2 regions of the Ornithinibacillus jepli genome follow, and region 1 is predicted to be linked to the other one. Evidence: a T-box and tRNA genes for the amino acid it is inferred to sense, from the RefSeq annotation. Region 1 holds a T-box; the other holds one or more tRNA genes.
The links. A T-box is a leader RNA that pairs with one kind of tRNA and senses whether it is charged. The one in region 1 lies ahead of serS (serine--tRNA ligase), so its partner is inferred to be a tRNA-Ser.

Region 1 (16,332 bases):
TTTAAAATTTAATGTCAACACGATTTATGCGTTTTTTTGTCGGTATTTAAATATAAAACTTTTCTTATTTGAGAGATAATTTTTATTGTTGCCTGTCCTATAGTTCTCATGCCATGTCCGTGGCGGGAATACACTTCGCTTTTACTTTCAGCACAGGGGCGACATCTGCTCGAAACTACCTCGCAGTGTCTACCTTGCCGCGGGCGGCTGGTAAGCCTCCTCGTGCTATCGCACTGCGGGGTCTTACCGATGCCTTTCCTCCCGCTGGAGTCTACGTGTATTCCCGCCACTCATAGCAATAAATTTTATCCTAATTCCTATTTGACTAGCACACTAACTAATAACATAAAAACTTTACTTAATAAACTCCACTCCACCCATATATGGCACTAGTACTTCTGGTACTTTGACGGTGCCGTCTGGTTGTTGGTTGTTTTCTAGGATGGCTGCTACGGTGCGGCCGATGGCTAGGCCTGAGCCGTTTAGGGTGTGTACGAATTCTGGTTTGCCGTTCGGTTCTCTTCGGAAACGAATTCCTGCACGTCTTGCTTGGAAATCTTCAAAGTTAGAGCAAGAAGAGATTTCACGATACGTGTTTTGGCTTGGAATCCACACTTCAATATCGTATTTCTTTGCAGCTGTAAATCCTAAGTCACCTGTACACATGCTCATCACGCGGTATGGTAATTGAAGTAGCTGTAATACTTTTTCCGCATGTCCTGTTAATTCCTCTAACGCTTCGTAAGAGTCCTCAGGCTTAACAAATTGCACTAATTCTACTTTATTAAATTGGTGCTGACGGATTAAGCCACGTGTATCACGGCCAGCAGAACCCGCCTCTGAACGGAAGCTTCCACTAAATGCTACATATTTCGTAGGTAAATCTTCGACACTTAAAATTTCTTCACGATGATAGTTCGTAACTGGTACTTCAGCAGTTGGTACCATGAAATAATCCCAACCTTCTAATTTAAACGCATCCTCCTCAAACTTTGGAAGCTGTCCTGTACCAGTCATGCTTGCACGATTTACAATCGTTGGTGGTAGCATCTCTACATAGCCATGCTCATCAGCATGTAAATCCATCATAAAGCTCCATAAAGCACGCTCTAATCTAGCACCAAGGCCTTTATAGAATACAAAACGGCTACCGGTCACTTTTCCAGCACGTTCAAAGTCAATAATATCTAGATTTGTTGCAACATCCCAATGGGCCTGTGCTTCAAAATTAAATGCTGGTACCTCTCCCCATGTGCGAGCTTCAATATTATCATCTTCATCTTCACCAACTGGAACACTTTCATGTGGGATATTTGGAATCGATAACATGATTGTATTTAATGTTTCTTCAATTTCTCTTAATTCATCATCATATTCTTTAATTTGATCGCCAACCTGGCGCATTTCTTTAATGGCTTCATCCGCATCTTTCTTTTCCTTTTTCAGCTGAGAAATTTGCTTCGTAACCTCATTACGCTGTGCTTTTAAAGCTTCTGTTTTCGTAATTAATTCACGACGACGTTCGTCTAATTCGCCAAAGCGATCTAATTCCGATAAATCTTCACCGCGATGTTGTAGTTTTGCTTTTACTTCTTCAAAATGATTGCGTAAATACTTCATATCTAACATGGTAAATTCCTCCTTATTTTTAAATACAAAAAAACCCTCATCCCAATAATAGGGACGAGAGTTGATATTCCCGCGTTGCCACCCTTGTTGAAGAGAAATCTCTTCCGGCTCATTCGTGTTAACGGCACGTAACCGGGTTTACTTACTGTTCGTTCGGTAAACCAGTTCCAGGATGGATTCACAGTAGATTTACATCGATTCACACCAACCATCGACTCTCTTGAGAAAATAATACTGTTACTATTTCCTATCATCACTTTTCAAACTCATGTTTTAGTTAATCAATATATTAGCTAATTTTTGTGTAAAGTGCAAGTTTTTATCCTTAGTCTACTAACTATTTTTTACGATATGTAGACTACTATACATAAAACATATTTACTTTGAGGGTAGAGTGTGGCTATATAAAAAGTAAATAAGGGGAGGGGTTCATTTGAAAATTGTACTGGATGACTTAACAAACCCGAAAGTGATCGAGTTAATCGAAGGACATCTACGGGAGATGGCTAACATATCACCACCAGAGAGTATTCATGCACTCGATATTAATCGACTACGAAAGCCTGAAATTACTTGTTGGAGTGCTTGGGAGCAAGATGAACTAGTAGGGTGTGGTGCTCTTAAAGAAATTGATAGAGGGCATGGTGAAATTAAATCTATGCGGACATCCTCGCTACATTTGAGAAAGGGAGTTGCTAAGCGAATCTTGGAACATATTATAGTAGAAGCTAGGCAACGCGGATATAAGCGTCTTAGCTTAGAAACTGGCTCCATGGATGCCTTTGAACCCGCTAGAAGACTGTACAGAAGCTTTGGGTTTCTTTATTGTGATCCTTTTGCCGATTACGAAGAGGACCCAAATAGTGTATTTATGACAATGGAATTATAGTTATAATTCAAAAAAAGAGGTGGGATTTAACTAAATAGTTCAGGTATAAAGCTGAATAATGCACCTTACCAGCACCGGAAATATACGGAGACTCCTGCGGGAGGAAAGGCATCGGTGAGACCCCGCAGTGCGAAAGCACGAGGAGGCTCACCAGCCGCCCGCGGAAAGCGTAGTATATTTCCGGTGCGTGGTAGGTGCACTATGTTTGGTTACTCGATTGACTAAAATATTTTTGTTATAGCCTCACTATTTTTTAAGAAAACCAACCTTTAACTGTATCCACGATAGAAGAAAAGATTCCGCTGAAGAAATCACCGATTGCACCTAATGTTAGCATGAACCAATTTGCTTTTTCTACCGTCTTTTCCGCAACAATATCAACAGTTAAATTATCAGCATTAAAGATATAGCCGTAATCATTTTCACCAGTATAAACTAGTTTTGCAGTACCAATTTTATCGCCCTTTTTAATTGGGGCTATCAAATTACCATCTTCATTTAATAAGTCTTTATCAATACTATATTCCAAGCTATAAAGCTCTTCATCGCCACTTTTTACTGGAAGAGAAATACCTTCTTTGATAGAAATATCTACTGTATCTTCTTTTCCTTTCGCTACTGGAATAGACTCTTTTCCTTCAAGCTGATATCCCGCAGCAAATAGATCTTTCTTTTCGAATTGACTGAAGCCATAATCCATTAACTTGGCTGTTTGTTCAAAACGAGCTTCCTTACTGTCTGTCCGCATGACAACCGTGATTAATCGATTGCCATTACGTTCAGCTGTACCAGTAAACGTATAACCAGCAAGACCTGTATAACCCGTTTTTAGGCCGTCAATTCCTTCATAATAAAACTGTTGTAAATAAGATGCTTCATGTGGCAACATCCAGTTTAAATTTTCAACAGTATAGCCTTCAAAATCATCCTCAATACGACTTGAAATTTCAAGTGCATGTGGAAATTCATTAATTAAGTTATATGCTAACAAAGCTAAAGAACGAGCAGAAAGCAAGTCTGTCCCATTCGGATCTGTTCCTTCTGGATAATTATCACCTAGTGAACTATTGTCTAGTCCCGTTGAGTTTACGAATTGATAATCTGGAAGACCCATTTCCTCAGCCTTTTGGTTCATACGTTTTACAAATTCACCTTCAGAACCTGAAATTAGTTCTGCAAGAGCAATCGTTGTTCCATTATCGGAAAAGATAGCCATTGCTTCATATAATTCTTTTACGGTATAACTTTTATCTTGTGTTAATCCAATTCCTGAAAACTCAGGGTTGGCAGAAATGCTATATGCATAATCACTAATTTGTGTTGTTGTTTCCCAAGTAATTTCCCCGTTTTCAATTGCTTCCAAAACAAGATATTCTGTCATCATCTTGGTCATACTTGCTGGTGGAAGTGCAATGTCAGGGCTTTTGGCATATAGTACTTTTCCCGTCTCCGCATCAACTAAAATAGCTGATTCAGCATCTAATTCTAATTCTTGTGCTTGTGTATTCATAGGTTGTGACATAAATGATGTTGTTGCGATTAAGACAACGAGAAACATCATAAATAGTTTGGAATAGATCTGTTTCACTTTGGTAACCTCCACCCTGTAATGAAATGCTTGTATTTTTATAGAACACCTTTTGTATTTTATCATAAAATAGGGGTTAGAAAAACTCTGATCTTGGTTTTGTGTCGTAATTAGTCAAATTTACTTATAGGTATCACTTTTCAGTTGTGTTCCTTTATAAAATCCAAATTTAATTATATATATATTGTATTTGTAGAGAATTTGAAGGGGGATTCTATGAAAAATAAAGTAGTACGGGAATTACTAATTCTTATAGGGGGGTTTATTTTGCTATTCATTTCCTACACGATCATTGATTCTATAAGAAATGCCCCTTTTGATTTACTGGATAATACACGACAAGCTATATTTGTCATTGTTTTTATTAGAATTTCACTATGGTTGATACGATGGAGTGGCCATTCAAATAATTCTAAATCCACCACAAGCAAAAAACCGAACTAATTCAAATTCTACAGAAGGAATAAAATTAGTTCGGTTTTTTCATGTGTTTCAACTTAATCTATTATATGAATTATCCTTTTAAAGAATAATTCGGTGCTTCTTTCGTAATTTGGACGTCGTGTGGATGGCTTTCTTGTAAGCCGGCGTTTGTTATGCGAATGAATTGTCCTTCTGTTCTTAGTTGGTCTATTGTTGGCGTTCCACAATATCCCATTCCTGAACGTAAACCACCGATTAATTGATGGACTGTATCTGCTAGAGGTCCTTTGTAGGCAACTCTTCCTTCGATACCTTCTGGAACAAGCTTTTTCGCATCAGATGATTCTTGGAAGTAACGATCTTTAGAACCAGCTTTCATCGCGCCAACTGAGCCCATTCCACGATAAACTTTGTATCTTCTGCCTTGATAAATTTCGGTTTCACCAGGACTTTCCGATACTCCTGCAAACATACTACCAAGCATGACAGCATGTGCTCCGGCTGCGATGGCTTTGGTAATATCTCCAGAATATTTAATTCCGCCATCTGCAATGACAGGAATGCCGTATTCTGCTGCCGCTTCTGCACAATCATAAACTGCAGTAATCTGTGGTACACCAACACCTGCTACTACTCTAGTCGTACAAATAGAACCTGGTCCAATTCCTACTTTTACGATGGTTGCGCCAGCTTCGATTAAAGATTTTGTAGCTTCTGCCGTTGCGACATTTCCTGCAATAATATCTAGTTCTGGATAAGCTTCGCGAATTCTTCTTACTTGGTCTAATACACCTTGCGAATGCCCATGAGCTGTATCTACGACTACAACATCAACACCAGCATTTACTAATGATTCAATCCGCTTCATCGAATCTCCTGTTACCCCAACAGCTGCACCAACTAATAATCTCCCTTGGGCATCTTTTGCAGCATTTGGAAATTCAATCACTTTTTCAATATCTTTAATGGTAATTAAGCCTTTCAGAATGCCATCTTCATCCACTAACGGTAATTTCTCTATCTTATACTGTTGGAGAATGTTTCCCGCTTCATCTAGTGTCGTACCAACTGGTGCCGTCACTAAATTTTCGCTAGTCATGACTTCAGAAATTTTAATTGAATAATCTTGAATAAAACGTAAATCACGATTCGTAATAATACCTACAAGCTTCTGTTCCTGTTCGTTATTTACAACTGGTACACCAGAGATTCTATATTTACCCATTAAATGTTCTGCGTCAAACACTTGATGGTCCGGTGTTAAAAAGAATGGATTCGTAATAACGCCACTTTCCGAACGTTTGACTCGATCTACTTGTTCCGCTTGTTCTTCGATAGACATGTTTTTATGAATGATTCCTAAACCACCCTGTCTTGCCATCGCAATTGCCATTGTTGCTTCCGTAACCGTGTCCATCCCTGCACTAATTAATGGAGCATTTAATTTTAAGTTCGGGCTTAAGATAGTACTGACATCAACTTCGCGAGGTAGAACTTCGGACTTAGCCGGTATTAATAATACATCGTCAAACGTTAATCCTTCTTTCGCAAACTTATCCTTTCTCATATTAATCCTCCTCATTTATTAATCAGGAACTAAGGTAAAAGAATATAAAATCTATCTTTAGGAAAAACTAATACGTATATCTATTGTTATATACAATACTGGAACATAAGAATAATTTCAATATACAATCTCTGGTAATTAAATGTTCATATTTTCAAATTTTTCTATCAAAAAAAGAGGACGTATTTATGCGGTTTTTAGAAGATATTAATTCGTTTTATACGTATTTACAATCACAACAAACAGCTCAGAAATATTTATACCAGTGCTATCAACAATTAGAAGATGTCGATTGTGATAGAAAGAGCTATGAGAATTGTAATGTTTTTATGTATTGCTTACATCACGGAAGAGAATATTATCGTGCTGGTGAGAAACTTGATACGGTTTTAAAGCCTGTCATGTTTTTTTATGGGATGGCCCATCTATTAAAAGCATGTCTACTAACAAAACGGCCGGATTATCCAGAATCAACATCGGTTTTGGCTCATGGAGTATCTGCTAGAAAGCGGAAAAAGAAAGACTATAGCTTTTTAGAAGATGAGGTGAAGCTTCAGCATAAAGGATTATTCCCGTACTTTTCTCAACATTTATTCGGAATTACTAAACTACCATTTGAAAAAATGACAATGCGGTCTCTGTTTAGTTTAATTCCCGAACTAATCTCGTATTTCGAATTAGAAGAGGAAAAAAGCCTAATTAGAATTGGGAAAGTAGGGGATGATACACTCCACATTCCAAAGTCGATTTGTGATGACTACTATATGACGGAAAATGCTATCGTAAAACGGTTAACGGCATATTTACCGATAAAAGAGACGATAGAGGAGAAGGATTGTTTAAAGCTACATTTATCTGAGCCTTTCATACAAACGGTAAGTCCTTTTCCAATGGACTTGAATCATATCATATATATGCCCACTGATCGAAATCTTTTCTTTCCCATATCTGAAATCATGGTGCATTATTTGCTTTTATATAATCTTAGTATGTTATCCCGCTATGAAGCAGAGTGGTGGGGGGAGTTACTAGCAACGAAGCCAGATGCTGATTACCCATTTATATCAAGCTTTTTAGATATTACACAAAAAAAGATACCTATCTTAATTGGGAAATATTTATACAAAAAAATAGAGGGCATGTAGTCCCTCTATACAATTTCTTTAATATGCAAATTATGATGATTGCTTAATGTAATTATTTCTCCGTTATCTAAACGGACAATTGGTCTAGTTGGTTGTTTTTGATCAATAAAGACGATTTCTCCTACTTGATCATTGGATAGGACAACCTTCGTTCCGATGGAAAAATTAGCGATTGCGTCAACAAACACTTGCACAACTCTTGGATCTAGCTTACTAAATTGATCCTTTTGGAGCTCTTCAATTACTTTAAATGGTGATTGTTTCTCACGGTAAATACGATCACTTGTCATTGCATGGTACATATCACAGACTGCAATAATTCTTGCAAACCCGTGAATTTTATCCTGTGATAGCCCTAAAGGATAACCGCTTCCATCTTTACGTTCATGATGCTGTAAAACTGCTAGTTTAACGGCATATGGTATAGAAGAGATGTGTTCCACCATTCGATACGAATAGGTAGGGTGATTTCGTATCTCTAACTTCTCCTCGTTCGTTAAGACACCTTCCTTGTTAAAAGCAAAGTCACCTAACTTCACCATTCCTACATCACTTAAAAGACCTGCTAATCCGATTTGGAGCCATTCTCCTTTTTGATAACCCATCTTTTTCCCTAAATAGGCGCTAAGTACGGATACGGAGACACTATGATGATAGAAATAATCTTTTTTATTAGCATATTGATGGAGTGTATATACTTCTGAACCTATTTCATCCATTCGGTCAAGTAAAGGTAAAATAAGGTTCCGTACAGCTAAACTTTCAATCGTTTTTTTGTTTCTCCAGGATTTAAATAGCTTTTTGTATTCGTTCACTACGTAAAGATAATGTTCTTTAAAGGGTAGCTGAAGGAAATTAATGGTTGTTGATTCTGATTCAGGTGATTCTGTTTTTTCGTCGATAGAGTCGGGCTTAAATGGTGCACCATTGTTCAATAAATTCGAAACATCTACATGTTCGACCAAAAATTTATGTAAGACAGTGATATGTTTTTCTGTTAGTTCGGTGTTTTTTGGAATTATTGGGCGGTTTGTTTTTCCATTGACGTCTCGTAATAGGATACATCCTGGAACTAATTGAGATGGTGAAACACGCATGTTATTCCCTCCCTTTTATTAATAGAGGCTGGGATAAAAATGTCCCAAGCATAGACCCGATTGTTACAGCATCTACCCCGCTTCCAGAAATGCACTGCGCTAGTAAAGTACTAAATTCGGATTATCTAGCTATATCCCAACCTCAATTAAAGACTACTATTCGTCTATATCATTTTCTGTTGTTTCGTTTACTTCTTCTCCGTTTGGAGTTTCTAGATCTTGTTCTAGTTCTTCTTCTTCATCTTCGCGGTCGATTTTTGCGACGGTTGCTACTTCTTCGCCTTCTTGTAGGCGGATTAGGCGGACGCCTCGTGTGTTTCTTCCGGTTTGAGAGATGCCTTCTACTGGGATACGGATTAGTACGCCAGCTGCTGTTATAAGCATAATATCTTCTTCACCTGTTACAGCTTGTACGGATACGATATAACCGGTATCTTCTGAGACTTTTGCGGTGAAAATACCTTTACCACCACGTTTCGTAATACGATATTGATCTTCTGGCGTACGTTTACCGATACCTTTATTCGTAACGTGTAAAATTTGTAAGCCATCTTCTAAAATCTCCATCGATACTACTTCATCGTCATCACGTAAGGAGATACCACGAACACCGGTTGCAGTTCTTCCCATTAATCTTACTTGTTCTTCTGGGAAACGAATCAAGTAACCATTCTTCGTTGCAATCATAATATCCTTCGTACCGTCTGTTAAACGAACAGAGATAAGTTCGTCATCATCACGTAATCCTAGAGCTATAAGTCCGCCTTTACGAATATTGGCGAATTGAGACAAGCTCGTACGCTTGGAGATACCTTGTTTTGTCGTGAAGAAGAAATTCAAGTCCTCACTGAATTCATTCACAGAGATAACCGCATTAATCCATTCTTCTTTTTCAATTTGAAGAAGGTTAATAATTGGTAACCCTTTCGCAGTACGGCTGTATTCTGGAATCTCGTATCCTTTTACTTTGTACACTTTTCCTTTATTCGTAAAGAATAGAATCGTGTCATGAGTAGAAGTAGAAACAAGATGCTCTACGAAATCATCCTCATTCGTACCCATTCCTTGGATACCTCGTCCACCACGTTTTTGCACGCGATATGTGGAAGATGGAAGACGTTTAATATAGCCTTTATGGGTTAAGGTAATGACGATATTTTCTTCTGGAATTAAATCTTCATCTTCAAAGAAATCAGCTCCGCCAACCGTAATTTCTGTGCGGCGTTCATCACCATATTTCTCTTTAATTTCGGTTAATTCTTCACGAATAATTTCTAAAACCTTTTCCTCATCAGCTAATACGCCTTTTAATTCTTCGATTAGTTTTTGTAAATCAGTATATTCATTTTCAATCTTTTCACGCTCTAAACCAGTTAGGCGTTGCAATCTCATATCTAGGATTGCTTGTGCTTGTTTTTCGGATAATTTAAAACGTGTCATTAAGCCTTCACGCGCGATATCCGCTGTTTTCGAATTACGGATAAGGGCAATTACTTCATCCAAGTGATCTAAGGCTATACGTAGACCTTCTAGAATGTGTGCTCTTGCTTCTGCCTTTCGTAATTCAAATTCCGTACGGCGTCTAATGATAACTTTTTGGTGGTCTAAGTAATGATGGAGACATTCTTTAATATTCAATACTTTAGGAATACCGTTTACTAGAGCTAATGTATTCACACCAAAAGTAGTTTGTAATGCTGTGTATTTATAAAGATTGTTTAATAAAACATTAGCATTTACATCACGACGTAATTCCATCACGATACGCATACCATTACGGTCTGACTCATCGCGAAGGTCTGTAATACCTTCAATACGTTTATCTCGAACTAGTTCGGCAATTTTTTCGATTAGTTTTGCTTTGTTCACTTGGTACGGTAGTTCGGTTACAAGTATGGTTGATTTACCATTAGCTTGTTCCTCAATTTCTACCTTCGCACGAACGGTAATAGAACCTTTACCAGTTTCATAGGCTCTACGAATACCACTACGTCCTAAAATAATCCCAGCAGTAGGGAAGTCTGGACCTGGTAAATGATTCTCCATAATCTCATCAATCGAAATATCAGGATCTTTACTAACAGCTAAAACAGCATCAATGGTTTCTCCTAAATTATGTGGCGGAATATTTGTTGCCATCCCAACGGCAATCCCAGATGCACCGTTCACTAAAAGGTTCGGGAAACGGGCAGGGAAGACTACTGGTTCACGCTCTGAGCCATCATAGTTATCTTGATAATCAATCGTGTCTTTATTAATATCTCGTAGTAATTCCATCGAAATTTTAGACATTCTTGCTTCGGTGTAACGCATGGCAGCTGCAGAATCACCATCAACAGAACCAAAGTTTCCGTGTCCATCGACTAATGGATTACGATAACTAAACGGCTGTGCCATACGTACCATTGCTTCGTAAACGGCAGAGTCACCGTGTGGGTGGTACTTCCCGATAACTTCTCCAACGATACGGGCTGACTTTTTATACGCTTTATCCGAATGCATACCTAAATCATTCATTGCATATAATATTCTTCGATGTACAGGCTTCATTCCATCGCGTACATCTGGTAATGCACGGGAGACGATTACACTCATCGCGTAATCTAAGAAGGATGTCCGTACTTCTTGGCTAATATTAATTTCTTTTACACTTTGACGTTCTTGATCCGCCATCGATTTAAAACCTCCTGATAATGTCTGGACAAACTAATCGTTCAAACATTTTTGGAAACCGATTCTACCGGTTCCCTTATTTCAAATTAGTAAATTTAAATATCCAAGTTTTTCACATATTGTGCATTTTCTTCGATGAATTGACGACGGGGTTCTACTTTATCCCCCATCAACATATCAAAAACTTGATCGGCATCGATCGCGTCTTTTAATTCTACTTGTAATAACGTACGGTTTTCTGGGTCCATCGTTGTTTCCCAAAGCTGTTCCGCATTCATTTCTCCAAGACCTTTGTAACGTTGGATACCTGGTTTTGGTATATCTGGTAATTCATTTAAAATTCTATCTAGCTCAGCATCGTTATACGCATAGTGAACTGCTTTTCCTTGCTGTACCTTGTAAAGAGGTGGTTGAGCAATGTAAATATAGCCATGCTCGATTAATGGACGCATAAAACGATAGAAGAATGTTAATAGTAATGTTCGTATATGTGCACCATCAACATCGGCATCGGTCATAATGACAATCTTTTGGTAACGTGCTTTTGTAATATCAAAATCATCACCAATACCGGTTCCCATTGCAGTAATCATCGAACGTACTTCCAGGTTAGATAAAATACGGTCTAAACGTGCTTTTTCTACGTTCAAAATTTTACCTCTTAGCGGTAAAATCGCCTGGAAATGTCTATCTCTACCTTGCTTCGCAGAACCACCCGCTGAGTCACCCTCAACGATGTATAATTCACTAATTGAAGCATCTTTAGATGAGCAGTCTGCCAGTTTACCTGGTAGATTGGAAATCTCTAGCGCACTTTTTCTTCTCGTTAAATCACGTGCTTTTTTCGCAGCAGCACGGGCACGAGAAGCCATTAAACCTTTTTCTACGATTGTTTTACCAACCGAAGGATTTTCTAGTAAAAACTTAGAAAATAGCTCACTGAATACCGAATCGGTAATCGCACGAACTTCACTGTTTCCTAGTTTTGTTTTGGTTTGTCCTTCAAACTGTGGATCCGGGTGTTTAACTGATACGATAGCGGTAATTCCTTCACGTACATCATCACCAGTTAAATTCGCCTCATTTTCTTTCATTAGACCACTTTTACGAGCATAATCATTAATCACACGGGTTAAACCTGTCTTAAATCCTGACTCGTGTGTTCCACCTTCATACGTGTGAATATTATTCGCAAATGAGTAAATGTTACTTGTAAAGCCTTCGTTATATTGAATCGCTACTTCCACGCTGATTCCTTGGTCTTCCCCTTCTGCATAGAAAGGCTCATGAAGTACTTCTTTATTGCGGTTAATATACTCGACGTATTCACTAATTCCGCCTTCGTAATGGAATGATTTTGCCTCTTCACCAGTACGTTTATCTTCAATCGAGATGCGAATTCCTTTATTTAAAAATGCTAATTCACGAACACGTTGTAAGAGAGTATCTAAATCATACGTTGTAGTTTCGGTAAAGATTTCAGGGTCTGGCTTAAAGTGAGTAGTAGTTCCTGTATAATCCGTTTCTCCAACTACTTTTAACTCACCAGTTGGCACACCACGTTCAAATCCCATAAAGTGGATTTTACCATCACGATGAACATATACTTCTAAATTCGTTGATAGGGCGTTTACTACTGACGCACCAACACCATGTAGTCCACCAGATACTTTGTATCCGCCACCGCCGAATTTACCACCGGCATGGAGTACAGTCATGATTACTTCAACTGCTGGTTTACCCGTTTTCTTTTGAATATCAACCGGAATACCACGGCCATTATCTTTTACGGTAATACTGTTATCCTCTTCGATAATAATTTGAATATGATCACAATAGCCTGCAAGTGCTTCGTCGATACTGTTATCCACGATTTCCCAAACTAAGTGATGAAGACCTTTTTCACTTGTAGACCCGATATACATCCCTGGTCTTTTACGAACTGCTTCTAAACCTTCTAATACCTGTATCTGATCGGCATTATATGACTGTTCTGCATTTACTTTTTCTTCCATTGCCTTTTCCACCTACATTCTAATTATTCAAGCTCTAGATCCTCTGAATAATCGTCTAATTTACTAATTGTTGAAATCATACTTGCCCGTTTCTTTAAGGTTGCAACTGACAATGTACTGAAATACAACTGATTATTCGTAATAACGACTGACTTGGCACCAACTTTAGGCCCAAGGATTTCTTCCTTGTTCGCTGTCATCATCTCGTCCATGATGGTGGATGATGAAATAATATTATGGTCAACGATGGAGACGATATCTTTTGACCGAATAACATTGCCATTTCCAATATGAATAAACAAATTTTACTCCCCCAAAAAGTCACCATATACGTTTCTTTAGGTGGTGACGCTTCCGTTATGGACTCTGAAAATATCTGCTTTTTCCAAGGTTTCATGATGAATACCATCAACACTTGTCGTCGATACGAAGGTTTGAACCTTACCTTGAATCGTATTTAAAAGATGTGATTGTCTAAAATCATCTAATTCACTTAAGACATCATCTAGGAGGAGGATTGGATATTCTCCTACTTCACTGAAAATAAGATCGATTTCAGCAAGCTTTAAAGACAAAGCGGTTGTCCGCTGCTGACCTTGTGACCCATAGGTTTGGACATTTTTTCCATTTACATAAAAAACAATATCATCCCGATGTGGTCCTGATAGTGTAGTTCCTCGTTCAATCTCTTTTTCTATAATTTGGTTAAATTTCTCTCGATAACTACTTTCTATTTTCTCCTTAGATGCTGTTTCTAATACTTCTATCGACGGGGCATAAACAATCTCAAGTTCTTCTAACTCATGGCTTATACCATGATGAATCGGCTTTGCCCATTTCCGGAGTAAATCAATAAAGGCAAAACGACGTTCTAAAATCGTACTAGCATGCTCAATTAATTGTTCGGTTAGAACATCCAGCATGACCCGATTCATACTTCTATTTTTCTGCATTTGCTTTAACAAATGATTTCGCTGTTTTAGTACTTTTTGAAAATGCCCTAGATGATAGATATAACGCGGTTGAATCTGCCCGAGTTCCATATCGATAAATCTTCTACGTATTTGTGGAGGTCCTTTTACGAGTGTTAAATCTTCAGGTGCAAACATGACGACGTTTAAGTTACCAATATAATCACTTAATCTTCTTTGTTCTAAATGATTTAATTTCGCTTTTTTACCTTTTGCAGAGATTACGATTTCAAGTGGAATCGATTGATTTCGTTTTTTTACTCTACCCTCTATTTTAGCATAATCTTCGTCCCAACGGATTAATTCTTTTTCTTTTGGCGTTCTGTGGGATTTCGTAAATGCTAGAAGGTAAATAGCTTCCATTAGGTTCGTTTTCCCTTGAGCATTTTCACCAATGATGACATTCACTTTATCAGCAAATGTAAGCTCAAGTTTTGGATAGTTTCGATAATTAGTTAAGGTTAACTCTTCAATATGCATGTATATTCCTCATTTAGGAACTAATCTTTTTGGACAACGATAAAAGATCCAGCACCTTCAATTTCCACGACATCATCCGGGTAAAGTTTTCTTCCGCGGCGATGTTCTAATTCACCATTTACAATGGCACCCACGTCCTGTAAAAAGGCTTTTACCATACCACCAGATTCTAAAATATTGGTTAGTTTGATAAATTGGCCAAGGGTGATATATTCCGTATTAATTTCAATTTGTGTATGCAATGTAATCACCAGCTTCTGTTGATATTTGAAATTATCGCTTATTCCTATTTTACTAAAGTTTTTGCTATAAGGAAAGGTATGACCCCTTAAATTACCTGTAAAACGTTTATATAGCCTTAAAAATGCCTCTTAAGTGCATAAAAAAAAGCTTTTATCACTCATTTTTAGTGATAAAAGCTTTTTTTATTTATTCTATGATTAAGATTAGCTGTTCTACCCCCGCTCCGGAAATATACTTCGCTTTCCGCGGGCGGCTGGTGAGCCTCCTCGCTCGTTCCGAGCTGTGGGGTCTCACCGATGCCTTTCCTCCCGCTGGAGTCTACGTATATTTCCGGAGCTGATAAAGTTGATTGCTTTATACAAACTGTTAGAGATTTTTAATAAAATTATATTTTAAAGAAAAGAATCCATAATTTATAGCACTGAGCGTAGTCTATTCTTGCCGCGGACTATGCATGTGATATAAATTAAAATCTACTTATCCACATGTTAATAAGTTCTAACAGGTAAGATCAGCTGTAGCATGGATGGGTCGTTGACTGGGCGGATGATGAATGGTCTCATTGCGCCAGTAAAATCAATTTTCACCTCATCAACTTCCATTACTTTTAATGCATCCAGCATATATTTCGAGCTAAAGGAAATTTTTAATTCTTCTCCTTCGATCGATTGCACGGAAAGTTCTTCCGAAACATGTCCAACTTCTGGTGAATTACTCGTAATTTCTACGATATTCTGATCTAATGTTGTCAGTTTTACCACATTATTTCGTTCTTCACGAGCAAGTAAAGAAGCACGATCAATACTACTAATTAAATCTTTTGTTTTCACATGAAGAATAGTTTTGCTTTGTTCTGGGATTAATCTAGAAGTTTCTGGGTAGTTTCCATCTAGAATTCTAGATAAGAAGTTTAAGTGTTTTGTTCTAAATAGAATTTGATTGTTTGTTACACTAATTTCTACCGTTTCTTCTGATTCATCTAATATTTTATTTAATTCATTTAAGCTTTTTCCAGGTACAACAATGCTTTCAAATTGAACATTTGTTGAGCTAACTGGAACTTCTCTTGAAGCTAAGCGGTGACTATCTGTTGCTGTGAAAGATAATTTGTTATCTACTAACGATAATTTAACACCAGTTAAAATCGGTCTCGTTTCCATAGATGATACCGCAAATACAGTTTGTTTAATTAAGCTTTTTAACAGATCAGTTGGAAGTTCAAAGCTATCATCTGTTTGTAGCTTAGGTAGCTGCGGATACTCTTCTGCATCTTGTCCATTTAAGTTATATTCTGCTTTACCGGAACGAATGGTTACTTTTAAGTTTTCATCCGCTTCAATTTCTACGTGTTGTTCTGGTAATTTACGTACGATATCTGGGAAGTATTTTGCGTGTAACACGATACTACCTTCTTCAATATCTTCAACATTTACAATGCCATCTTCTTCAGCAGGAATATAAGATTCAATCGAAATATCAGAATCACTTCCTGTTAACGTAATACCATGCTGTTTCACTTCCATTTTCATTCCCGTTAAAATTGGAATTGCTGTTCTAGAAGATATAGCTTTCATTACATCTTGAACACTATCGATTAATTGATCACGCTGAA
Region 2 (16,332 bases), on a different contig from region 1:
TAATCCGTGTTCAAAGACAGTTACTTCAAGATTTAGGACGCGAACCTACACCAGAAGAGATTGGTGAAGAAATGGATTTAACCCCAGACAAAGTTCGTGAGATATTAAAAATTGCTCAAGAACCAGTATCACTTGAAACGCCAATTGGCGAAGAAGATGATTCCCATTTAGGTGACTTTATTGAAGATCAAGAAGCTATCTCACCATCTGACCATGCTGCTTATGAATTATTAAAAGAGCAGTTAGAAGATGTACTAGACACCCTAACTGACCGTGAAGAAAATGTTCTTAGATTACGATTTGGTCTTGACGATGGTCGTACACGTACATTAGAAGAAGTTGGTAAAGTGTTTGGTGTAACTCGAGAAAGAATTCGTCAAATTGAGGCTAAAGCACTTCGTAAGCTAAGACATCCTAGTCGTAGTAAACGATTAAAAGACTTTTTAGATTAAATCGGTTAGTCATTGGTCATGAATCTAGAGCAATGACTTTCCTTTCTTTTTTTAGTAATGTAGCTGTTTATCTGCATTGGGGTGATGTGGTTTGGCAGATGATCGTACTCGTACAATTGTAAAAGAAATCAAATATTGGAAGGATCATAAATTACTTCCTGAATCACAGTGTGATTTCTTACTTGCCTTATATACAAAAGGGGAAGATGAAACGATATACGATAACAAGATATCGAAATATAAGGCTTCCCTTTATATTCAACTTACTTTGTTAGTATTGATGGTACCGTTTTCATTTCTTGTAGTTTATTTTACTCAATTTAAATTCATTTTGCAACTGAGTATTTTAGTTCTTTTTATAGGATATGCTTTTTTAGTATTCCGTTACCTTTATAAAAGAAGCCTTAAATTCGTACATATCTCGATTATTGTACCGCTTATTATGCTGTTACTCTTGACAGATTTAGTGTTAGATATGCTTCATATCAATCAGTATTTAACCATCATATTTTTTCTTATTAATTTTGTTTGTTGGTTTTTATTAGGTAGAAAATTACAATATAGATATTTGATGGCTTCTAGTGGTTTGGCAATTTTTATTTTATTGTTCTTAAACTTTTCACATCTTTTTTCTTTCAACTAAAGCGATTTTCATATAGAATAGATATAGCTATGTGGAATATTTTTTTATTCCGGGGATACATAAGGAGGAAATACTAATGAAACGAAACCCATTAATCCCCTTTGCAATGATTGCAATTGTAGGGATACTAGCAGTAATTATTATTTCATTTGTAGGTATTAATCAAAGGGATCAGATTGCTGGTGGCGATGAAGGACAAGCTGAAGAAGCAATTATGGAAAATCCAGAGGAAATTTATGAAGCGAATTGTATGAGCTGTCATGGGGCAGATCTTTCTGGTGGTTTGGGTTCTGATTTAAGAACTATTGGAGCTGATAAATCATTAGATGAAATTCAAAATATCATCACAAATGGTACAGAAGGCGGTATGCCTGCGCAGCAAGGTACATTAGCTGAAGAAGAAATAGCCATCATTTCAGAATGGTTAAGTGAAAAGAAATAAATAGTGTCGGGGAAAGCTTTCTGATATAATACAGAAGGCTTTTCTTTTATATATCGATGTATAATTGGAGGTTACTCATGACTGAAGAGATTAAACTGTCCAGAAGATTGTTACAGGTTGCTTCCTATCTTCCAAAAGGAGCAATTTTTGCTGATATTGGTTCCGATCATGCATATCTTCCTTGTTATGTCTGTAAACAGGACCCTTCAGCACGTGCTATCGCTGGTGAAGTAAATAAAGGTCCTTTAGCTAGTGCAAAGGAAACTATCCATACATATCAATTAAGTGATGTTATAGATGCTAGGTTAGGTGATGGGCTTTCTGTTCTACAACAAGATGAAGTAAAACAACTTGTTATTGCGGGGATGGGAGGAGCATTAATTCGTTCTATCCTTGAAAATGGAAAGGATAAGCTGGGTAGTGTTAATCTTATCATTGCACAACCAAATGTGGATGAAAGGAATGTACGCAGTTGGTATTTGGACAATGGCTATATAATAGAAGATGAAGCTATTTTAGAAGAAAATGGACACATTTATGAGATTATTGTTGGGAAAAAAGTTGAAGATACTTATTCACTATCTGAGCAACAATTGCTCTTTGGACCAATCTTACTAACAAAAAGAAATGCATTATTCAATAAAAAATGGAATTCCGAACGTAATAAATTAGTACGTATCATAAACCAAATGAAAAATGCAAAGGAGAAAGATACAGTAAAAATAGGTCAATTTGAAGAACAGTTAAAATGGATAGAGGAGGTACTTCGTAATGGCTCAAACGATAACTAACTCTGATATTTTTAAATTAATGGAAGACTTTGCACCGAAATCATTTGCTTACGATTGGGATAATGTAGGGTTGCAAATAGGGTCACATACTAAACCAGTAAAAAAAGTCATGATCACTTTAGATATACTAGAATCAGTAGTTGATGAGGCAATCGAGAAAAATGTAGACCTAATCATCGCCCATCACCCAATATTATTTAAACCATTAAAACAACTAAATCTTGATAGCTGGCGGGGAAGAATTATTAAGAAGCTTATTCAACATGATATTACCGCTTATGCAGCACATACAAATTTGGATGTTGCAAATGGTGGAGTTAATGATATGTTAGCTGATTTAATTGGAGTTGAAGATAGAGACATTCTAGTAGAAACAACTCGTGAAATACTGTATAAAGTTACTGTCTTTGTGCCTGAAACACATTTGGAAATGGTAACAGATGCACTTGCAAAAGAAGGTGCAGGTCATATTGGCAATTACAGTCATTGCACATTCCAAACAAAAGGAATAGGTACGTTCATCCCCTTAAGTGAAGCAAATCCCTTTATAGGTAAGCAACATGAACTTGAAAAGGTACATGAGATTAAGGTTGAAACAATCGTACAACAATCAATCTTGTCTCGCGTATTAAAAACAATGATTGCTGCTCATCCTTATGAAGAAGTTGCATATGATGTATACCCTTTAGAAAATGATGGGGAGAAGTTTGGCATTGGAAGAGTTGGAAGATTAAAGGAACCAACTACTTTAGAAGCCTTTGTTAACGTGGTAAAAGAGGCATTAAATATAGAAAATTTACGTGTGTCAGGCCGTTTGGACCGTACAATAAAAAGGATAGCTATTTTAGGTGGTAGCGGTGAAAAATATATATATCCTGCATTACAAAAGAAAGCGGATGTTTTGATTACTGGTGATATGTCTTTTCATTTTGCACAAGAAGCGATAGAAATGGGAATTTCTGTTATCGATGCGGGGCATTATATAGAACAAGTAATGAAGTCTGGTACGAAAAAATATTTAGAGCGAAAAATAAAAGAAGATGCTACCATAGACAAATCACTTGAAATAATCATTTCGGAGACGAATACAGACCCATTTCAATATCGATAGTAATTTAGTTTAGGTGAGGCACTAAAAGGAGTTTTTTTATGAATAGAACATTTAAATCAATATCATTACAACCAGGTATATTAGACGTGATAGAAAAATTAGAATTTCAGCAACCAACTGAAATTCAGCAGAAAATAATTCCTGCTATTCTGAAAGGTCAAAGTGTAATTGGACAATCCCATACAGGCTCTGGGAAGACACATTCGTTTTTACTTCCTATATTTAACCAACTAGATGGGAGCAAAAATGAAGTACAAAGTGTCATTACTGCTCCTACGCGTGAACTAGCAACACAGTTATATGATGAAGTAAAAAAGATTATCAAACTTGCTGGCAAGGAAGAAGAGTGGAAGGCGAAGTTGTTGGTCGGTGGTACTGATAAGCAAAAAATGGTTGGCAAATTAAAAGAGCCTCCTCACATTATAGTTGGAACTCCAGGACGTATTTTAGATTTAGTTAAGGATGAGGCAATTACCATTTATTCTGCCAATTCATTGGTAATTGATGAAGCCGATTTAATGCTTGATTTAGGGTTCATTGAAACATTAGATCAACTGTTAATTCGTTGCAAGCAAGGTATACAATTAATGGTATTTTCTGCAACTATTCCACAACGATTGGAACACTTCTTTAAGAAATATTTGGAAAATCCACTTCATGTAAAAATAGCAAATGAATTGTCACCTGAAACAATGGAGCATCGTTTAATCGCAGTTAAACATCGAGATGAAGCTGAAATTATTTTTCAAATTTCGGAAGCTATCAATCCTTATATCGCGATTATATTTACTAATGGTAAAGAGAATGCCGATAAATTACATGAAAAGCTATTAGAAAAAGGTCTGAACGTGGGAATTATCCACGGTGGACTGCAACCTAGAGAAAGAAAGAGAATATTAAAAGAAATACAAAGTCTTAAATATCAATATATCGTTGCAACAGATTTAGCATCTAGAGGAATTGATATTAAAGGGGTAAGTCATGTTATAAACGCACAACTACCAAAAGAAGAAGAATTCTATATCCATCGTGTTGGAAGAACAGCAAGGGCTGGAATGGAAGGGACTGCAGTTAGTCTCTATCGAGATGAAGATTTAAAACTTATAGAAAAGCTCGAACAAAAGGGATTGGAATTTGTCTTTTATGATGTAAGAAATGGTGAATGGAAAGATGCGAAGGCTTGGAATGAAAGAAACCTTCGGCTTAAGACAACGACTGAAGTTGAAAAAGAAGCATGGAAAAAAGTTCGTAAGCCGAAAAAAGTAAAACCTGGTTACAAGAAAAAAATGAAAAGACAACAGGAATCGATTAAGAAAAATTTAATTAGAGGTAAAAATAAAAAGAAATAATGGGGGAGAACATCGTCATGTTAAAAATAGGTTCACATGTATCAATGAGTGGAAAAAATATGCTTCTTGCATCGAGTGAAGAAGCGGTATCCTATGGTGCCAATACATTTATGATTTATACGGGTGCACCTCAAAACACTAGAAGAAAGCCGATTGAAGAATTAAATATTGAAGCTGGACTTAACCATATGGCAGAAAACGGAATTGACGATATAGTAGTCCACGCACCATACATTATTAATATCGGGAATAGCACGAAAACAGAAACTTTTGAATTAGGAGTTAACTTTCTGCGGAGTGAGATAGACCGAACAGAAGCAATTGGTGCGAAACAAATCGTTCTTCACCCGGGTGCACATGTTGGGGCTGGTCCTGAGGAAGGAATAAAAAAAATAATTGAAGGTTTAAATGAAGTGCTAGGTAGGGATGATAACGTACAAATTGCCTTAGAAACTATGGCAGGGAAAGGCTCCGAAATTGGTAGAAACTTTGAAGAAATTGCAGAAATAATAAATGGTGTTACCCATAATGATAAATTATCTGTATGCTTTGATACTTGTCATGTCCATGATGCTGGTTATGATATTGTTCATGATTTCGATGGGGTATTAGAACAATTTGATAAGATAATTGGTGTCGACAGAATAAAGGTTGTACATGTTAACGATTCTAAAAATGAACGTGGTGCACATAAAGATCGTCATGAAAACATTGGATTCGGACATATTGGCTTTGATGCATTACATTACATTATTCATCATCCGCAATTACAATCGTTACCAAAAATTTTAGAAACCCCATATGTTGGTTTGGATAAGAAGAATAAAAAGGCACCATATAAATTCGAAATCGAAATGATTCGTAATGGATCATTTAATCCTGACCTACAAGAAATTATTATGAACCAATAAATAGAAAAAGCTACCTTGTAAAGGAAAATCCTTTAAGGTAGCTTTTTAATTAAATAAGTGCTCTAGCCCATATGATTTGATTAACTCATGGAAAAGTTTGTTTGCCTTTAATGCTGTTTGTCGGTCAGTAATTTCACTTAAATCTTGAAGCATTTTCTCCCTTTCTTTACTTTCAAATGGATTGAGTCTTTTTGTTCGTACATAGGTGGCTATATCAGTAGCTTGTTGTCGTGAAATGGAAAAACCATATTGCCCTGAATATTCGATTACATCTTCTGGTGTAATTTGCCTCATTTTATTGAGGATAATTTGTTTTATAAAGATTGACATGTAAACACCCCTCTGTACAACACTATATGCTGAAGTGAAGTAAATAACAACTTGTTTATCACATTATGATGTAAAATAGACTTTTCCCTATGGTGGTAAAAAGTAACATTATAAGATTTGTTTTTAATCATAAACTATAATTGCACCTCATCACTTAGAAGGAGGTCAATTATGGACGATAAAAATCGTACCAACAACGTTGAGAATGCTCCAAATCATGGTGAAGATGATTACACTTCCCGTCATACAGATGGAATTTTCAGTAGTCGTGACGAGGAAACTGCTGCTGAATTAACTGCAGATGATTACAGAAGAAATGTTACAATTGACGAGGATAAAACGGAAGCTAACACGTCAATTGGTTGGATTGCACTAGTGTTGTCAATCGCATCATTCTTCTGGGCACCGATTCTTTTGGGTGGTGCTGGGATAATTGTCGGGTTTATAGCGAGAAGTCGCAATGCGAATACGCTTGGTAATATTGCGATCGTTGCTGGAGCAGTCTCTATATTGATTACACTGTTTATATTACCTTTCGTTTAGAAGAAGAGGCTAGGTTAATTCCTGGCCTTTTTCTTTTTGATTTCCTCATATTTAGGGAAAAAGTAAAAGTGATTTTGCTTAAGTTTATTTGGATCAACATTTGGATTCAATGAATAGAAATCGGCTAATATATCTCCTGTATTATAATTTTCCATATTAGGATTGAGTTGCTCTATCACGGTTAGTACTGTATCGCCTGATTCAATTTTTACTTTAATAACGTCAAAGCGACTATTGGTGCTCATGGAGTTACTTTCGTTTTCACCTGTATTATTTGATGTGTAAGTATTTGTTCCAACATTCAAATCTTTATAGATACTTATTAATAATAGTATAATAAAAATATAAAGAATGAGTTTTTTCATGATTTACTCCTTATTATGAAACCATTTTATATGTATAACCGTATGTAGTAGAAAGTTTATTTTACTTTGGAGAGGGAGAAGAATATGGAAATATTTTCTCAAGAGTGGATTGCACTAGTTATTACTGGATTAGCAACTTTATTTTTAATAGGTGAAGTATTAGTTAATATGCGTGGTATTTTTGCTTTATTAGGTATTGGATTTATTACCGTATATTTCTCAGTATATTTGGAAACTAACTCCCTTATTCTTATGCTTGTCATATATTTTCTTGGTATAGCACTAATTGTTATTGATGGAAAAGTATTAAATGATGGAACCCTCGCTACTATAGGTGCTGCAAGTATGATTGCAGCAGTAGCATTACCGGCTCCAAATTTCGCTGCAGGAGCCTACGCTGTACTTGGTGTTCTTTTAGGAACAGCAGGATCACTTTTCTTCTTAAAAGTTTTCAAGCGTAGAGATATGTGGAATAAAATAACGTTAAAGGATAAATTAACGAGTGAAGCAGGGTATAATTCTTTAAATGATGAGTACAAAGCGTTATTACACCAAGAGGCAGTCACTTTAAATGATTTGCGTCCCGTTGGAACGATAAAAGTAGGAAATAAAGATTATAGTGCCGTATCGAATGGGCAGTGGATACCTAGAGATACTAAAGTCCTCATTACACAAGTAGATGGTACGAAAATACTAGTAGAACCAAAAAATAATCCTTAAGGTCAAATCTTAAGGATTATTTTTTTACATTTAACACACAATAATTTTATTGAGATAAAATTATATTAATAATCCCTAATGTAAATTTTATGTAAAGTTTTTAATAATTCCTTTACAAAACGTTTGATTTTATAAATAATAGTTAGGGTGTGTTTTTATTTGGGAATACATAAAAGAACTTATTAAAGGGGCGAATATCCATTGGAAATAGATGTGCAGACACTGATTTTTGAATTCATCGGTGGTTTAGGTATTTTTCTTTTAGGTATTAAATATATGGGTGATGGATTACAAAAATCAGCTGGAGATCGGTTGCGTGAAATTTTAGACCGGTTTACAAGTAACCCATTTTTAGGAGTACTTGCTGGTATAGTAGTAACGGTCTTAATTCAAAGTAGTTCAGGTACGACAGTCCTTACAGTTGGATTGGTTAGTGCTGGTTTTATGACGTTAAGACAAGCTATAGGTGTTATCATGGGTGCAAATATCGGCACAACGATAACGGCATTTATTATTGGAATTGATGTTGGGGAATATGCTTTGCCGATTATTGCTGTTGGTGCGTTAATAATCTTTTTCTTTAAACATCAAAAGTTTACAGCAATTGGGCAAGTAATCTTTGGCTTTGGATCCCTATTCTTCGGTTTAGAGTTAATGAGTAGTGGTATGAAGCCATTAAGAACTTTAGAAGCATTTCAAGAATTGACGATAAGCATGAGTGAGCACTCTATATTAGGGGTTGTAATCGGTACTCTATTTACTGTAATCGTACAGAGTTCAAGTGCAACAATTGGTATATTACAAGGTCTGTATGCTGAAGGAGCAATTACTTTAAAGGCTGCTTTACCGGTTCTATTTGGGGATAATATCGGTACAACGATTACGGCTGTCCTGGCTTCTTTAGGCGCTACAGTTGCTGCTCGTCGCGCTGCTTTTGTTCATGTGATTTTTAACTTAGTAGGAACAACAATATTTTTATTATTATTAAATTTATTTACGCAATATGTTATTTATTTACAAAGTCATTTTTCACTAAACGAGGAAATGACTATTGCGTTTGCACATGGAAGTTTTAATGTGTTAAATACTATTATCCAATTCCCGTTTATAGGACTTCTAGCTTGGATAGTTACAAAGCTAGTTCCTGGTGAAGATACAACGATTGAGTATAAGCCGAAACATTTAGATCCCATCTTCATCCAACAATCTTCTGCCCTTGCATTAGACCAAGCAAAAGCAGAAGTGGTACGTATGGGTGAATATGCCTATCAAGGAATGGAAGAGACTAGTTTATACCTTTCAACTAACCAAACAAAGCATGCTGATATGGCATTACAAATTGAAGGGGCATTAAACAGTTTAGATAGGAGTATTACTGATTATTTAATCGACATCTCTGGTGGGTCTTTATCAGAATTTGAAAGTGGAAAACACACTATCTTAATGGATACTGTAAGAGATATAGAAAGAATTGGCGACCACTTTGAAAATATTGTAGAGCTAATTGATTATAAAATCTCTAACAAAGTTATCATAACTGATAAAGCACAAGAAGATTTAAATAATATGTTTGACTTAACAATGTCTACTGTTAAACAAGCAGTCAAGGCTCTTGATACGAACAATCGTGAAGAAGCTTTAGCAGTAGTTCAAAAAGAAGATCAAATTGATAAAATGGAACGTAGCTATCGGAAAAAGCATATTATTCGTATGAATGAAGGGGATTGTAGTGTATCTGCAGGTATAGTCTTTGTAGATATAATCTCAAACCTAGAAAGAATTGGCGACCATGCAGTTAATATTGCAGAAGCAGTATTAGGGGATCAATAAAAATAAAGGGAGGTATCAACCTCTCTTTATTTTTTTAAATTTTTTATTGATATTTTTATTTAAAGGTGATATAGTAATTATTGTCGTTTTCAATACACCCTTTTTTAATACATATTTTAATTGTAAAATAGTTGTTGACACGAATGTTTGAACATGTTATATTATATCTCGTGCCACTTAAATAGTAGACAAGTTAACAACTTATTATGAATTATTCCACAGTAGCTCAGTGGTAGAGCAATCGGCTGTTAACCGATCGGTCGTAGGTTCGAATCCTACCTGTGGAGCCAAAAAAAATGGCGGCGTAGCTCAGCTGGCGAGAGCGTACGGTTCATACCCGTGAGGTCGTGGGTTCGATCCCCTCCGCCGCTACCATTACTATCATTTGTTTAACATCATGGCGGCCGTGGCGAAGTGGTTAACGCACCGGATTGTGGCTCCGGCACTCGTGGGTTCGATTCCCACCGGTCGCCCCATATATAAAGGACCCTTAGCTCAGTTGGTTAGAGCTATCGGCTCATAACCGATCGGTCGCAGGTTCGAGTCCTGCAGGGTCCACCATGTATACTCGGAGGTATACCCAAGTCTGGCTGAAGGGATCGGTCTTGAAAACCGACAGGCGGGTCAAACCGCGCGGGGGTTCGAATCCCTCTACCTCCTCCATACATATTATTTTGATTTTAAAAAAAATATTGAATTAACAACATAATATTTAGGCTTGGTAGCTCAGTCGGTAGAGCAATGGACTGAAAATCCATGTGTCGGCGGTTCGATTCCGTCCCAAGCCATCATTTCAAACAAGCACTTTGCTTGTTTTTTTGTTGTAAAAGGATAATTAATGGGCAAATAATTTGCAAGAACTGGAAACCTCTGATAGTCTTTCATGTAAAGGGTGATATACCCTTGAATAACATATATTTGAAGGAGGATATTTCGAAATGGCAAAATTTGAATTACCTGAATTACCTTATGCATATGATGCATTAGAGCCAACAATTGATAAAGAAACAATGAACATCCATCATACAAAGCATCATAATACTTATGTAACAAACTTAAATGCTGCTCTTGAAGGGCATTCTGATCTTCAAGATAAAACACTTGAAGAATTAGTAAGCAATCTTGATGCATTACCTGAAAGCGTTCGTACAGCAGTACGTAACAATGGTGGTGGACATCATAATCATAGCTTATTCTGGAAAGTTCTATCTCCAAATGGTGGCGGGGAGCCAACTGGTGAATTAGCTGATAAAATTAACGGTAAATTTGGTAGCTTCGATAAATTTAAAGCGGAATTTGAAAATGCTGCTAAAACTCGCTTTGGTTCAGGTTGGGCATGGTTAGTAGTAAGTAACGGTGAACTTGAAGTAACAAGTACTCCAAACCAAGATTCTCCTTTAATGGAAGGTAAAACTCCTATTTTGGGACTTGATGTTTGGGAGCATGCATACTACTTAAATTATCAAAATAAACGTCCTGATTATGTAGCTGCATTCTGGAATGTAGTAAACTGGGATGAAGTAACTAAAAACTATAACGAAGCTAAATAAAACTTTATTGGTAAACTTAGAGGAGGACACATAGTGTTAAACTATGTGTCCTCCTCTTTATTTTGTATATCTATATTTGAATTGCTTACACTAAGGAAAGAGAGAAAAGGGGCAATTCAATATGCAAAAAACCTTACAGTATGTTTTTGGGAAAACAAAGGTAAATAGGGACCTAATACTATTATTAGTAATCGGTGGATTATATTCACTAGGAATTTATTTATCCAATACTTTTGTAAATGTCTACTTATGGAAACAAGCAGAAGGTAATTACTATACGATAGCTTTTTATAATTTAGCCATATTTATTTTTCAACCACTTACTTTTATAGCCGCCGGAAAAATTGCGAAAAAAGTGGACCGAGTAATAGTATTAAGGTTAGGTGTTATCTTTCTATCGCTATTTTTTTTAATGGTATTAATAATAGGTGACAAAGCAGCATATTTTAATTTTTTGTTAGGAAGTTTATTAGGTATTGGATATGGTTTTTACTGGTTGGCATTTAATGTACTAACCTTTGAAATAACAGAACCGGAAACTAGAGATTTGTTCAATGGCTTTCTAGGTGTATTACAGTCTTTAGGGGGAATGGTTGGACCATTCAGTGCTGGTTTCATCATTTCTAAAATGCCTGCAAATATAGGGTATAGTACGATATTTACTACTTCTTTCATTTTATTCATTTGTGCTGTAGCATGTAGTTTTTTTCTAAAAAGAAGACCTGCAGAAGGTGTATATTTATTTGCAAGGGTAGTAGCAGAAAGAAAAAATAATAGAAACTGGAATAGGATATTAAATGCTCACATTTTTCAAGGGTTAAGAGAAGGTATTTTCCTATTTGTTATTACGATTTGGGTTTATATTGTAACGCAAAGTGAGCTTGCACTTGGTATGTTTAACCTCTACTTCTCGGGTTTTTCATTTGTCTTCTATTTTTTGGCTACTAAATTTATTAAACCTTCAAAACGCAAAAAAGCGATACTCTTGGGTAGCTTAATGCTATTTCTAGCATTGTTTATTATCATTTTCCACGCAAGCTATGCTACTTTAATTATATATGGAATTATTATCGGGATTGCATATCCAATTGTGAATGTACCTTATCTATCGATGACTTTTGATGTAATTGGAAAGGCATGGAAAGCTGGTGAATTACGGATTGAATATATTGTTGTCCGTGAGTTATTTTCTAATATTGGCCGGGTAACTTCTATTATAACCTTTATTATTAGTATTTCACTATTTGATAGTGAAAAGATTATCCCAATATTATTAATCATTTTTGGTTCGATGCATTTAGGAGTATATATATTTGTAAGGAATATTTTTCTGACGGGTACGAATAAAAAGGATGTTCTTATAAAAGATCAAGTGACTGATGAAAATAATCGTTAAACTCCTCACGTATAAATGGTATAATAAAAAGATAATGAAACCATAGAATTTTGTAATGGGGGAGAGAAATGAAGAAGGAAAAAAAACAAAAAGCGCAGCTTCCCTTTCGATTAAATATATTATTTTTCATCGTGTTTTTACTATTTGCTGTCCTAATTTTACAACTAGGTGTAGTTCAAATACTAAATGGGGAAAGTTTTCAAGAAGAAATTAATAGAACAACACAGGATACAACAAAGCTTCCAGTGCCACGTGGCGAGATTTATGACCGTAATCATAATGTGATTGCTAAAAATAAACCAATGTATGCCATAACATATACACCTCCTAAAGGTGTTCAAGCAAAAGATCGATTAGAAGTTGCCCAGAAGCTTGCACTTTACATCGATATGTTTCATCCAGATAAAGATGAAAAAGAAAAACAAATTAACAGAATAACAGATCGGGATAAGAAAGAGTATTGGTATGTGTTGAATCCTGATAAAGTGAAGGACAAATTATCGGTTGAAGAAGCTGCTGATATGGAACCGGCAGAGCAATATAAAGTGATTCTGGACAGAATTACCGAGGAAGAATATGATAATAATCTATCAGAGCAAGATCTTGAAATTATTTTGATTAAAAAAGAGCTTGATCGTGCTTATGCGTTAACACCACAAATTGTAAAGAGTGAAAATGTAACTCCGGAAGAATATGCAAGGGTTGCAGAACATCTCTCTGAATTACCAGGTATTAATGCGACTACTGACTGGGTCCGAGAATTTCCATACGATGATACATTCAAAAACATTATTGGAAATGTATCCACGGAAAAAGAAGGGGTACCAGCTGAAAACATAGATTACTATTTGGCAAAAGGATATAATAGGAATGACAGAGTAGGCTTGAGTGGACTTGAAGAACAATATGAGGATTTTCTTCGAGGTAGGAAAGAACAAGTCGAATATGAAATGAGTAAAAGTGGAGTGATTTTAGACTCAAACGTGGTCGTCCCTGGTGAGAGTGGAAAAGATCTTATTTTATCCATTGATATCGAATTTCAAAAAATGGTTGATGAAATTCTTAAAAGTGAATTAGAAGCAGAAACACAAGGTGGAGACAATAGATTTTTACGTGATGTCATGGCAGTTGTCATGAATCCTAACACGGGAGAATTGTTGGCTGTTTCGGGGCAAGGATATTATGATGATCCAAAGACAGAAGCCCGTGAAAAAAATGACATAGTTGATGTGGGATATAAAGCTCTATACGATGCCCATCGTCCTGGCTCTACTGTTAAAGGTGCTACCGTATTAGCAGGGTATGAATCAGGTGTAATCAATCCTGGAGATAGCTTAGTAGATAAACCGATTAAAATAGCAGGGACTGAAGAGAAAGGTTCTTGGAAAAATCTTGGCTGGGTAGATGACCTTAGTGCATTAAAGCAATCATCCAACGTATACATGTTCTTTATTGCAATGAAAATGGGTGGAGAATATAACTATGCTTACGATAAAGGAATCACTTTTAATCCAGCTGCTTTTACTAAAATGAGAAATTACTTTAGACAATTTGGGCTAGGGGTTCCAACAGGTGTTGATTATCCATATGAAGAAACTGGATTTGTTGGTCCGACTGACATAGTTGGTGCAGCAGGTTTATTTCAGGACTTTGCAATTGGACAATATGATACCTTTACAGCTATGCAACTAGCACAATATGTTTCAACTATTGCAAACGGCGGATATCGAGTTCAGCCCCATTTCTTAAAGGAAGTTCGGAATCCTAGTCTAGATGGTGAAAATCTTGGGTCTGTATATAAGACTGTTAACACAAAAATATTAAATAAAATAGTGATGGACGACAATTTAATAAATAGGGTGCAAGAAGGCTTCCGTCAAGTTTATCAAGAACCTGGTGGAACAGCTTATAACTATTTTAAAGAGACCAATTTTAATGCAGCGGGTAAAACAGGTACTGCAGAAAGTGATGTATATATTGATGGGGAGCATTATGAGACCATTAATTTAACAATGGTATCATATGCACCATATGATAACCCCGAAATCGCCCTTTCTGTTATAGTGCCTAATCTAGATGTTGACACTAATTCTGCCATTAACCATAATATTACACGCAGAATTTATGAAGCATATTTTAGCCTTAAAGAAAAACGAGATCAAGCTAATAATAATACCGAAAATGTTGATGAAAATGAGTAAGTATTTACCCTAAGACGAATAATGTCTTAGGGTTTTATTATACGAAAAATTTACAATATTTTTACATAAGGTTAATATATCTTTCATATTAAACCGTTAGGATAAGTATATGATGAAATGGGGGAGATCGATAGTATGCCAAGCAGAGAGCAGTTCCATTCTGAAATGGAAGAGTTAAATCAGGATATTATTCGAATAGCAAATAAAACAAAGAAAGCCCTTAGTAATTCAATTGACGCCTTATTTAACCAAGATATCGAATTAGCTAAGCAAGTTGTTAGTGATGATAAATTAATTGATAAAGAAGAAGCATCTATCAATGATAAAACAATTTTACTTATAGCGAAACAACAACCAGTTGCAACCGATCTTCGACGCTTAATTATAACACTACGGGTAGCAACCGATATTGAGCGAATGGGGGATAATGCTAAAAATATAGCTAAATCTACTATACGTTTAGGGAAAGATTATCAAGAAGAAATACCAAAAGAATTAAGGACAATGAGTAATACAGCGTTGGTTATGTTGGAAACGGCTTTAAGTGCTTTTCAGCAAGAAGATATTTCGTTCGCGCAAAAGCTAGCGGAGATGGATGATAAAGTTGATAAATTATATAAACAAGTCGTAACAAATATGCTTGGTAAAACAGCAATTAATTCTGAGGAAGTTCAATATTTGATGCAAATTGCTTTTAGTGCACGATATATTGAGCGCTTCGCTGATCATATTACGAATATTGGAGAGAGTATCTTATTTCTAGTAAAAGGTGAAATAGTAGATTTAAATGATTAAAAAAGAAGAGGGTATTAGGGAGAATTCCCTAAAACCTCTTCTTCTTTTTATTTTGTAAGTGCTTCTGCTATTTCGAAATAGCTCATATCACTTGATAAAGTGAATTGTCCAAGCTGGATTCGGTTTGCATAACCTTCATCTTCTAAATAAGAAATAAATTCACTAGAACTATCTATAATACCATTTGATTCAAGTTGGTTGCTGATTGTTGATGAAGGCATACCAGCTTCGATAGTTAGTGTATAGGATTTTGCAGTTGGTTCTTGTTGCTCTGTTTGATTAGCGGAAGATTCTTCACTTTGGTTATCAGTAGATTCTTCTGTAGAGCTCTTATTGTCATCAGATTCGTCTTTATCAGAAACTTCTTCTGTTTCAGAAGCAACTTCAGTTTCTTTCTTATTCACTTCACCATCCATAGATAAAGAAATATATTCTGTTTCTGTTAATACACGATATCCTTGTTCTTTTAATTCGTTAACAACATCTTCTATTGGCATTTCTGAAAAATCTTCTTTAGAGCTACTTGTGAAATAGTTAATTACTAACATAATAAGGGCAGCTGTAAAAAGACCAATTGCAAATGCACGTATGGTTTGTTTCATGTTCTCCACCTAACTTTAATTATTAATAGAAATCAGCTTCTTGATATTCTTCTGTAAGTAGTTCCTCTTCCAAAACTTTTACTTTCTTTTTAAGCTGGTACGTTTCTTGCATTGTCGAAATTGATAATTGCTCGATTTCACTCTCAATTTTCTCAAAACGATCGTTTAAGAAAAAAGAAGCAATGAATAAAGCTACTGCAATCACAACAATCGTTATTCCTGCGATAATCATTTACTTTACCTCCATTCATATACATACTAGTTATATCACACAATTCGACATGAGGAAACCATAAATTTT

Region 2: it has a tRNA-Ser gene. The T-box ahead of serS (serine--tRNA ligase) is inferred to sense a tRNA for this amino acid. The anticodon was not compared.

What each region holds. Positions count from the first base shown of each region.
Region 1 covers NZ_JBFEGG010000002.1:642,783-659,114, reverse strand. Annotated here, with positions in the region: gene serS (serine--tRNA ligase) at 355-1,629, opposite strand; T-box leader at 1,677-1,892, opposite strand; gene AB1K81_RS11380 (GNAT family N-acetyltransferase) at 2,063-2,518, shown strand; gene AB1K81_RS11375 (D-alanyl-D-alanine carboxypeptidase family protein) at 2,772-4,106, opposite strand; gene guaB (IMP dehydrogenase) at 4,621-6,096, opposite strand; gene AB1K81_RS11365 (YaaC family protein) at 6,285-7,241, shown strand; gene AB1K81_RS11360 (HD-GYP domain-containing protein) at 7,247-8,338, opposite strand; gene gyrA (DNA gyrase subunit A) at 8,495-11,011, opposite strand; gene gyrB (DNA topoisomerase (ATP-hydrolyzing) subunit B) at 11,107-13,026, opposite strand; gene remB (extracellular matrix regulator RemB) at 13,050-13,328, opposite strand; gene recF (DNA replication/repair protein RecF) at 13,365-14,477, opposite strand; gene yaaA (S4 domain-containing protein YaaA) at 14,498-14,719, opposite strand; gene dnaN (DNA polymerase III subunit beta) at 15,209-16,332, opposite strand, start outside.
Region 2 covers NZ_JBFEGG010000001.1:1,218,947-1,235,278, reverse strand. Annotated here, with positions in the region: gene rpoD (RNA polymerase sigma factor RpoD) at 1-452, shown strand, start outside; gene AB1K81_RS06470 (hypothetical protein) at 544-1,095, shown strand; gene cccA (cytochrome c550) at 1,172-1,537, shown strand; gene AB1K81_RS06460 (tRNA (adenine(22)-N(1))-methyltransferase) at 1,615-2,328, shown strand; gene AB1K81_RS06455 (Nif3-like dinuclear metal center hexameric protein) at 2,309-3,439, shown strand; gene AB1K81_RS06450 (DEAD/DEAH box helicase) at 3,478-4,788, shown strand; gene AB1K81_RS06445 (deoxyribonuclease IV) at 4,806-5,699, shown strand; gene AB1K81_RS06440 (DUF2624 domain-containing protein) at 5,745-6,029, opposite strand; gene AB1K81_RS06435 (hypothetical protein) at 6,201-6,572, shown strand; gene AB1K81_RS06430 (hypothetical protein) at 6,587-6,937, opposite strand; gene AB1K81_RS06425 (NfeD family protein) at 7,022-7,657, shown strand; gene AB1K81_RS06420 (Na/Pi cotransporter family protein) at 7,859-9,487, shown strand; tRNA gene AB1K81_RS06415 (tRNA-Asn) at 9,703-9,777, shown strand; tRNA gene AB1K81_RS06410 (tRNA-Met) at 9,786-9,862, shown strand; tRNA gene AB1K81_RS06405 (tRNA-His) at 9,888-9,963, shown strand; tRNA gene AB1K81_RS06400 (tRNA-Ile) at 9,972-10,048, shown strand; tRNA gene AB1K81_RS06395 (tRNA-Ser) at 10,058-10,150, shown strand; tRNA gene AB1K81_RS06390 (tRNA-Phe) at 10,203-10,275, shown strand; gene AB1K81_RS06385 (superoxide dismutase) at 10,426-11,037, shown strand; gene AB1K81_RS06380 (MFS transporter) at 11,159-12,433, shown strand; gene AB1K81_RS06375 (peptidoglycan D,D-transpeptidase FtsI family protein) at 12,502-14,634, shown strand; gene phoU (phosphate signaling complex protein PhoU) at 14,770-15,429, shown strand; gene AB1K81_RS06365 (hypothetical protein) at 15,477-16,031, opposite strand; gene AB1K81_RS06360 (hypothetical protein) at 16,054-16,263, opposite strand.